DNA from 3 places in the Sphaerochaeta pleomorpha str. Grapes genome. Region 2 is predicted to be linked to each of the others. Evidence: riboswitches for the same ligand, from Rfam matches in the RefSeq annotation. Region 2 holds a riboswitch; each other region holds the start of a gene.
The links. A riboswitch is a leader RNA that binds a small molecule or an ion and turns the genes downstream of it on or off. The one in region 2 is predicted to bind cobalamin.
Positions count from the first base shown of each region.

Region 1: it holds a riboswitch for cobalamin, as region 2 does, so the genes downstream of both, SPIGRAPES_RS06850 (TonB-dependent receptor plug domain-containing protein) here and SPIGRAPES_RS09505 (ribonucleoside triphosphate reductase) in region 2, are expected to answer to the same signal.
Region 3: it holds a riboswitch for cobalamin, as region 2 does, so the genes downstream of both, SPIGRAPES_RS01505 (ABC transporter substrate-binding protein) here and SPIGRAPES_RS09505 (ribonucleoside triphosphate reductase) in region 2, are expected to answer to the same signal.

Region 1 is NC_016633.1:1,488,673-1,491,952, reverse strand. It holds gene SPIGRAPES_RS06850 (TonB-dependent receptor plug domain-containing protein) at 1-1,433, opposite strand, end outside; cobalamin riboswitch at 1,526-1,705, opposite strand; gene SPIGRAPES_RS06845 (hypothetical protein) at 1,775-2,359, opposite strand; gene SPIGRAPES_RS06840 (hypothetical protein) at 2,734-3,270, opposite strand.
Region 2 is NC_016633.1:2,108,897-2,112,176, reverse strand. It holds gene yidC (membrane protein insertase YidC) at 1-892, shown strand, start outside; gene jag (RNA-binding cell elongation regulator Jag/EloR) at 956-1,663, shown strand; cobalamin riboswitch at 1,784-1,966, shown strand; gene SPIGRAPES_RS09505 (ribonucleoside triphosphate reductase) at 2,033-3,280, shown strand, end outside.
Region 3 is NC_016633.1:323,351-326,630, forward strand. It holds gene SPIGRAPES_RS01500 (FecCD family ABC transporter permease) at 1-784, opposite strand, end outside; gene SPIGRAPES_RS01505 (ABC transporter substrate-binding protein) at 781-1,698, opposite strand; cobalamin riboswitch at 1,754-1,927, opposite strand; gene rnhA (ribonuclease HI) at 1,982-2,437, shown strand; gene SPIGRAPES_RS01515 (chromate transporter) at 2,409-2,999, shown strand; gene SPIGRAPES_RS01520 (chromate transporter) at 2,996-3,280, shown strand, end outside.

The sequences.
Region 1 (3,280 bases), 620 kb from region 2:
CCCTCGTAGGAAAGAGGACCGTTCGTATAGGATGCCCCCAAATCTCCATTGATACCTTTTTCAGTCTTTAAATCAGGATTTCCATGGTAACCCCAGTCGTCTGGCCAGTACATCTGGCTGAACGTGGGAACATTTTCCGCATAGCTTACCGTTGCCTTGAGAGACGTTGTATCAAGGATTGCATAGATTACACCAAGGGAAGCATTGGGTGACACTTGGTTCGTGTCGCTGATATAGGCAATGTTGACACTTGGATGCAATGAGACAAGGCCAGTGGGCAGGTAGATGCTTCCATTGGCATAGATCGATGGAATGAACCGTCCTTCCTTCCCGATCTTGGTGCTGTCAACATAGTCCAAGGTGCCGTCAATCCCTGAGGTAAGGGAGTAGTTTTCTCCAAGGTCCCAGTTCTGTTCCACCTGGGTGTAGGCTTTATGCTTGTTATGGGTACTGTCCCCATTGATCGCATCATGGAAAAACGTTCTTGCAAAGGTATAGCTGACAACAGCTTTTACACTCTCGACTGGGTCAAATCCCAAATTAGAGAACGTAAAGTCATTGTTTGTGGTTGCCTGGAAATCATTTTGATAGGTATCCGCAGAAGGCCAGGATGTTGATCCCGGTACTCCAAGGTTCTGGTAAAAAGCCATATTGTTCGACTTGAATGCAATATTCTCACCTACATTCCCATCGAGGTTCACACTCCCATGCATATTCTTTACCCCTGCATTTTCCCTGAGGGCCCTGTCAGTAGAGGTATCATAGGTATAGGCATTCTGTGCCACGATACCACCGAGGTTTGCAGAAACACCAAGGCCGTTGAGGTTGTTGGAGTAAGAGAGGTCGAGTTTCTGGCTGTCTGTCAGTGAGGCCCAATTCCTCACATCAGATGAACCATACGAAAGAGGAAGGAATGACCCGTTCTCAAACGAGAGGGTATACGGCTTCTCCGTTACAGTCCCCTTTTTGGTAATTAGGTTTACCATGCCGCCGATGGCATTGGTCCTTGCAAGGTTTCCTGCACCGCTTTTGATGATTTCGATGTGATCGATCATATTGAGGGGAATGGAGGAAAGGTCATAGGTTCCCTGGTGCGCCGAAGTAAGGGGGACCCCATCGAGATATACTGCTGTTTTGTCTGAGCTAGCTCCCCGAATCTGGACGTTCTGTGCGGCACCTAAAGCCCCATAGGAGGAAAAGGTTGTTCCTATCGCCTTGTTTACCAGTTCTGCGGTAGTCTCAGCATTGTATGCTTTGATCTCCTCGCTAGTGATAGTAGTGACGCTTGAGGAGCTGTTTGTTTCTGCTTCTGCGAGGGCTTCGTCAGAGATGACGAGTTCGTAGGCAGTTCCGATGTCAGTGTAATCTTGTGCGGCAAGCGTTGTAAAAACTGCAAGCAGCAAGACCAGGGAGAAGATTCCGCGCTTCTTCATGAAGGGCCTCCAGAAAAAATATATGCTTTCTTCGTGGAGGTATAGTGCGAAAACAGGAATAGTCCTGGGATGCTGTCTCTTTTTCCACGAAGAATTTCAATCTGGAAACGTCTCCTGACTTACGATTCTTCTTACTAGCAGACCTTCTCATCCTTGGGACAATGGTAAACTCTGTTTTCATCATCGATTACAGTGGCGGGACCGTCGGGGAATCACACCCCGTTCCGTTTTTCCAGAACCAGCAACCCCATGCTAGTGCAAGTTCCTTCCTTGGTCAACAGATAAGAAACGGCTACCAAAAAGAGGGTAGCCGTTTATAAGACAGTGTAGGAACTATTTTTTTAAATAGATGCGTAGTTGAAGGTGACCGTTCCCGAATAGGTATCCTCAAGTGCTGCCTCATAGGATGTATCTTCTAAGTCAATTGCTAGGGGATAGGAAAAAACTTTCAGATGGCCCCATCCATTACCGTTTCCATTGTCGTTTCCATGGCCATTTCCATACCCATCGGTAAGGACATTGTTCGTGTTGGATGATGCATTTGTAGTGAAGGTGACATCGTTAGTACCTTCATCCAAGTAGACTGTATAATCAATTTTTGCCGAGTTGTTTTCTGAGGTTAATGGGGTGGCGGTCATTGTGATGGTGAAGTTTGAATGTTTGTTGGTTTTGACATGGACATATGCGATTACTCCGGTTTTCCCCGATCCCAGAATTACATATTTGGTAAAAGGCGTGACAGAATCGAAATCCTTCCTGTCTATGCTTGAATGGGTTGCGTCGGTTATCTTGATATTGCTTTCTTCTTGTATTGTTGCAGAAATGGTTAACTTAGCGCTAGAAGTAGTTGCTGTTCCATCAGCGGCAAATAGTGAGAGTGAACAGAGAATAGCTATCGATACTATGATTGCAAAAAGCCTTTTCATTTTTTTCTCCGTATGTAATCGCTTCAAGCGAATTATCTTTGAATACGTATATAGAATGTAACCGTTGGAAACATATGTCAATAGAAAGATATATTAATAGTGAATAAAACAGAAAAAAAATATGTAGGAAAGTATAAAGTTATATAGTGAAAAGAAGTGAAAAAAAATTGTTATGACAAACATGTTACATAACTTCAGAAAAAAATAGCATAATGGATTAATATTCTTGTAAATAACTTGAAAATACTGCTGGTTTTTCGATTAATCCTGATTTCTGCACGGAGTTCTTACTTTTCATGAACTTCTGATAAGGAAAGAAGAAGAAAAGCTCCTCTTTTCAAGAGAAGCTTTCTGGGTAAAAATGGTTACCCTGGTTAATTTGCTTTGTAGGTGAAGGTAACAGTTCCGGTGTAGGTTCCTTCCAAGGCAGCTGCATATTGATCATCATTGATATCGATTGAGATCGGATAACTGAAAGCGGAAAGGCCTGTTATTCCTGGCTTTATTTCTACGAAGGGGAGACTTGTCGGTTTTGATGCGTACGTGAAGGTTTCATTCATTGAAATCTTGTAATCGATTTCATAGTTTTTGTCAGCATTTACCAAAGGGGTAGCTGAAACATAGATTGAAAAACCCGTTCTCCTGTTGGTAAGGATGCTCAACCAAGCGATGTCCGCGACTTCTTCTGCGCTGCTGATTTCTTCCAGATTTTCGTTGTCGGCAGCTCCATTGAATAGGTCGATACTAGGAGTTTCGGGGGTGAATGGAGACGCAGTCAGTTTCATCATGTTGATACCCAAGATTTCGGCAGATAGGGTAAGGCTCGCATCTGCAGTTGTCTCAGAACCAGCAAACAAGCTTACCGTAGTTACTAAAGCAATCAGGATAAGAACTATGAAGGGTTTTTTCATGGTAGTATTC
Region 2 (3,280 bases):
GAGTTCTTCTCAGAACGATACCTTCAGGTTCTATGCAGGGCCCCAGCTCAAGGCAGATATGGTTATCTACAATGATGCTGATTCAAACAGCTTCAAGGTTGCAAACCTAGACCTTGAGCAGGCACTCGATAGCAGCTCCTGGCTTGGATGGCTGGAGAATTTTTTGAAGATCCTCCTCAACTGGTTCTACAAGATAATTCCCAACTATGGTGTCGGTATCATTATCTTGACTTTCCTTTTGAAGCTGGTACTGTACCCGATTTCAAAAAAAGGTATGGACTCTACTGCAAAGATGTCCGCCCTCGGTCCGAAAATGGAAGAAATCAAGGCAAAGTACCCGGATAATCCTGCTAAGCAGAATGAAGAGACTGCAGCCCTTTACAAGAAGGAAAAAATCAACCCAATGGGCGGTTGTCTTCCCATGTTGGTCCAGTTCCCTATCCTGATTGCTTTCTATGGGTTGCTCAACAAACACTTTGAGTTGCGCGGTGCCATGTTTATCCCCGGTTGGATTCCAGATTTGTCCATGCCTGATACGGTATTCATGTTCCCCTTTACCATTCCTTTCATTGGAAACGAATTGCACCTTCTTCCGATAATCTACACGGTCAGTATGATTTACTCCATGAAGATTACCCAGAATGCAAGTACGGCAGGATCCCAGCAGGGTATGATGAAATTCATGACCTATGGTATGCCTCTCATGTTCTTCTTTGTCCTTTATAGTGCACCTTCTGGGTTGATCCTGTATTGGTCGGTAATGAACGCCCTTTCCATTTTTCAACAGATGTATACCAACCATAAACGGAAGAATGAAATCGAAAAGGCACCAGAGCCAAGCAAAGTAAAACAATTTCCCACGAACAAAGGTTCCAAGGGAAAACGGAGGTAGCCCCGTTCCAAAAGAAATTTTTAACACTGGGAGGGGTTGTCCCTCCCAATACGGAGATAATATATGATGAAAGAATTCGAAGGACGTACCGAGCAGGACGCAATTGCGAAAGCAATTGAAGAATTGCATATCGAACGTGAAGATTTCGATGTAGAAATCGTCGAGCCCGTCAGAAAGGGACTTTTCAAAAAAAGCAATGTAAAGATCAGGATTCACTTTGATGAAGGCAATGGCCTTGAAAACCAGATGTACAACCGTCCGGTTGCAGATATCGCCCAAGGGGATGCCCCAATCAATAGTGAACTGGAACAGAAGGTTATCGATTTTGTTTCTACCATGATCCAGAAGATGGGCTATGAAGCGTCGGTTACGGTTGGTTTCCGCAAAGAACGAAAGCTTGGACTGAATATCGATAGTGAGAATTCCAGTATCATTATCGGACGCAAGGGAAAGAACCTTGATGCAATCCAGTTACTGGCAAATGTATTTGCAGGGCAGATCGATCCAGACCAGAAGATTGTTGTCGATAGTGAAAACTATAGGATGAGACATGAGGAACAGTTGATCAGAATGGCCTTTAAAACGGCTGAACAGGTCAAAAAAAGCGGAAGAAGTCGTTTGCTTGAACCCATGAACCCGTATGAAAGGAGACTTGTACATACAGCTCTCAATGATTTCGGCGGAGTGGATACAAAGAGCGAAGGCGATGGCCTTTACAAACAGATTCGTATTTCCAGTAAAAGGGATAACGGAATTCCCATGATGCAATAAGCTTCAAAATCTTCCGAACGATACAGGCAAGCGATGCGAGAGCATCGCTTGTTTTGCGATTAAGCGCTGTCCTTAAAAAACTCAATTGACAAAGGATACCAGACAAGCTACTGTTAATAGCGTATATTTGATTACAAAACACTATATGTTGTGTGTATAGGAAAAGGGAAGTTGGGTATGAATGCCCACGCGGTCCCGCCGCTGTAAAGGTGAGAATTTGGCAAGAACCACTGGAGAAATCTGGGAAGGAAGCCAAATTTGAGGAACCTGAGCCAGAAGACCTCCCTATGCAGACACGCCGTCACGATGCATGACAACGGCGTGGATACCTGTATCCACGTCTGTCCTGTGTCACGGCAGGAGGAACCCATGCTTACCCATGTTGTTAAGCGAGACGGGCAGGTTGTTTTCTGCGATGGACAGAAAATTTCCCTTGCAATTGGAAAGGCTGCAAAAGCGTCCGGTGAAACAGTTGATGCGGATTTTCTTGCACAAAAGGTTCTGCATAAGGCAAACCTACTGGGCAAAGACCATGTTGATGTCGAAACCATCCAGGACTTGGTAGAAGAACAGCTTATCGAAAGCGATGCAGCCAGCACCGCAAAGGCTTATATTCTCTATCGTGAACAACGAAGAAAAATCAGGGAAGGCCAGGTACTTGTAGATGCCACTACAAACCTGTTCCGTTCCTATCTTGATGACGAGAACTGGTTGATCAAGGAAAATGCCAACACCAGGAAATCGGTCAACGGGATGAACAATTACATCAGGGAAACCTTTACCAAACAATATTGGCTTCATGAGGTGTATCCCCAGTCAATCAGGGAAGCCCATGTGCAAGGCGCCTTCCATATCCATGACCTTGGTTTTTTTGGGCCCTATTGTTGTGGCTGGGATCTCAGACAGCTTCTCTCGATGGGTTTCGGGGGAATCAGTGGCAAGGTTTCTTCAAAACCAGCAAAACACCTTCGTTCGTTTTTAGGCCAAATAGTCAACTCTACCTTCACGACCCAGGGGGAAAGTGCAGGGGCCCAGGCTTGGTCTTCCATCGATACCTACTGCGCTCCTTTTATCCGCTATGACGGACTTTCAAAAAAGGAGGTAAAGCAGGCCCTCCAGGAATTTGTATTCAATCTCAATGTCCCTACCAGGGTTGGTTTCCAGTGTCCGTTTTCCAACCTTACCTTCGACCTTAAAGTTCCTTCCACCTTGAAGGACCAGAGTGTAATCATCGGTGGAATCGCCCAAGCGGAAACCTATGGCGATTTCCAGCCAGAAATGGATATGTTCAATCTTGCGTTCTGTGAGGTGATGATGGATGGCGATGCAAGTGGAAGGGTTTTTACCTTCCCCATCCCTACAATCAACATAACCAAGGATTTTTCCTGGGACGGATGTGTTGCAGATGCCATTATGGAAATGACCTGCAAGTATGGGATCCCGTATTTTTCAAATTATATCAATAGCGACCTTTCCCCCGAAGATGCCCTTTCCATGTGTTGTCGGCTTCGCCTCGACACCTCTGAGCTCCGCAAGAGAGGGGGAGGTTTATTCGGTTCCAATCCCCTCACAGGGTCTGTGGGTGTAGTGACCTTGAATCTCCCACGTCTTGCCTAT
Region 3 (3,280 bases), 1.8 Mb from region 2:
TTATTATATGGGGAGCCATAAGGCCTATAAACCCTATTACCCCAAAAAATGAAACACAGGTTGCGACCCCGAACGTTGAAAGCAACAGGAGGAGAATCCTTGCTTTGCCCATCGGCAGTCCACCGCTGAGGGCAGACCCTTCGTCAAGGAGCAGCATATCCAAATCCCTATGCCTGATATATAAGGGGATGATGCAGATCAAAGAACAAACAAAGGTAAAACCTACCTGCGACCAGGTGCTGGATGAAAAACTTCCCAGGGTCCAGAATAGGATCCGGTCATACTGTTCATGGTTGAGAAACATCAACAGTGTCATACCTGCAGATAAGATATAGTTTGCAGCGACCCCGGTAAGGATCAAGGTGGTCTGGCTGACCTTTGTATGGGAACCGATCAGGAAAATGAAAAGGGTGGTGAGCAAGGCTCCTAGCAAGGCAGAGAAGGGGAGTCCCAACACCGAGGCATACCCAAGTGTTATGGCTAGGGCGACCCCAAAGGAAGCTCCGCTCGAAACACCTAAAACAAAGGGGTCAGCCATAGGGTTTCTCAGTGCAGATTGGAAAACCGCACCGGAACTTCCCAGAATGGTCCCGCAGAAAATTGCAGCCAGGACTCTGGGAAGGCGAAGATTGAAAATGATATAAGGAAAGGAAGGGTCTGTCTCATTTCCCAGAAACGTTGCCAAGGTATCAGCAAAGGAAATTTTCGCTGGTCCCAACGTGAGAGATGTAAAACCTAACAGAATGATACAAAACGTAAAGATGGTGGAAAGATGACGTTTCAAAGGGATACCTCAGGGTGGATAGCCTTTGTCAGGGCTATCAGTGCATCGGCGCTCCGGGGTCCCTGCCTGCTCAGCATGTCAGAGTCGACTAGAATAAATGCACCTTTTTTGGTTGCAGACAAATCGCTGTAGGGTTTTGTCGTTGAAAAGAGGGAGAGGGTTTCCTCTGCCGTTTCTCCCCACCTTGGGCTGACAATGATCAAATCGGGATTCTGCTTTACCAGTAATTCCTTGCTATAGGTCCATTTTGTAGCATCCTGGGCAATGTTTATTGCCCCAGCCATGGTAATCATCTGGCTGATAAAGGTATCGCCGGTGGCAGTCCCGTCGAAAGAACCGAAATCGACCATATAATATACCCGGGGTTTACTGAGGTCCTTGCTAGCTTCCAATACTTTTGCAACGTTTCGTTTCATGGAATCGACTAGGCGTTGTCCCTCTGCTTCCTTTCCTATAATCAAGGCAATGTCTTCGATCAAAGCATACGTTCCCTCAAAGGATTCCTGCTTATTGATGCACACTACCTTAATGGAAGCTTTCTGCAGAGCTGTGATCAGCTGGTCGCTTACGAAGGAACTTGCAAGTACCAAATCAGGTCTCAATGCTATGAGTTTTTCAACCGAAGGGTTGTACAGTGTCCCGATACTTGGCAAAGAAGCAACCTCAGCAGGAAAATTGCAATAATCAGTCCTGCCTACAAGCCGGTCAAGTGCTCCCAAAGCTGCTACTGTCTCTGTGACATTCGGGGCCAGGCTTACAATCCTCATTGGTGTTGGTAAAAGAGCTATCTCGTTGCCAAGGCTGTCAATGTACGTCTGTCCTACATTTTTCACCTCTGCCTGAGGTTGTGAGAACAGCGCCAGGTTGCTACTCAACAAGGCTATGCAGATAATCAATAGTTTGCATTTTTTCATAAGGCCCCTTTGGAATAACGGGCATGAACCATACCCAAGCCTATACTCCGTAGGCTTTTCGTAAAAATCTGCGTCAGGTCTCCTGGCTTAGGCATACTCAGAATCTACGACTTCCCGCATCATGCAGTGTCTTTGGTGTAGATTCCCAGCCTTTACAGTGGCGGGACCGCAGGGGCTTTTACCCCTTTCCCTTGGCGTCAGACACCTTATCCTACGATTGTACCATCATGGTGTCAAGCTAATCAGGTTGACCAGAATAAAACCGTAGGATACTATCGCCTTTATGGAATATGCACAGATAGAAATCTATACTGATGGTGGTTGTAGCGGCAATCCCGGTCCTGGTGGCTGGGCTTATGTACTTCGAGCCGATGGCGTTTTTGAAAAAGAGGCCAGTGGCGGATCAAAGGCTACCACCAATAATCGAATGGAACTGACAGCGGTCATCGAGGCTTTGAAGGCCTGTCTTTCCTATAACCCTAAAAAAGTAATCATCAATACCGACAGCCAGTATGTGCGAAATGGGATTACCTCCTGGATTGCCAAGTGGAGAACAAACGGATGGCGTACCGCTTCCAAGGAACCAGTAAAGAACAAAGAATACTGGGTTGCATTGGATACGTTGAACCAACAGCTTCCTGTCACCTACAATTGGGTAAAAGGACATGCTGGCATTGAATTGAATGAACGGTGTGATTCTCTTGTGCGCAATGAAATGGATGCAATTCTCCGGGGGTAGTTCCATGGATTCTGAAAAACCTAGTCTCTGGTCCCTGTATATTTCTTTCGTGAAAATCGGGGGGCTTACCTTTGGCGGAGGGTTGGCCATGCTTCCTATGCTCCAAAAAGAAGTAGTTGAGAAACACCATTGGGCAACCGAAGATGATTTGCTCGATTGCTATGCAGTAGGGCAATGTACCCCGGGGATCATCGCGGTCAATACTGCGACCATGCTAGGCTATAGAAAGCGAGGTATCCTGGGGGGAATCGTCGCCACTTTGGGGGAAGTAACCCCCTCGCTGGTAATCATTACCTTTCTTTCTGCCTTATTAAAGCAGCTTGAAGGGAACCTAATCATGGAGCAGGCTTTTACGGGGATCAGGGTAGCAGTCTGCGTCTTGATAGCGCAAGCAATTTTGAAACTCTACAAGAAAAGCATTATCGACATTCCTACCATCATACTCTGTGCCCTAACAATCATAGGAACTGTTTTTTTAGGTTTTTCCCCTATATGGTTCATTTTTCTGGGTATAACCTATGGTCTTTTGGTGCAAAAACTGAAAAGAGGTAAGGCAAAATGATTTTTTTGAGTCTCTATTTTGCATTTTTTAAGATCGGCCTGTTTGCCATCGGAGGCGGCCTTGCAACCTTGCCCTTTCTCTATGACCTTGCAGAGACCCATCCTCTTTGGCTGACTGCCAAAGACATTGCCGATATGATAGCAATCTCTGAATCAACGCCAGGACCTATCGGTATCAACATGGCAACCTACGCCGGATACTTGACTGCAGGTCCTTTGGGCGGCATTATCGCAACACTGGGTGAAATAACCCCCAGTATCATCATAATCATCGTCATTGCA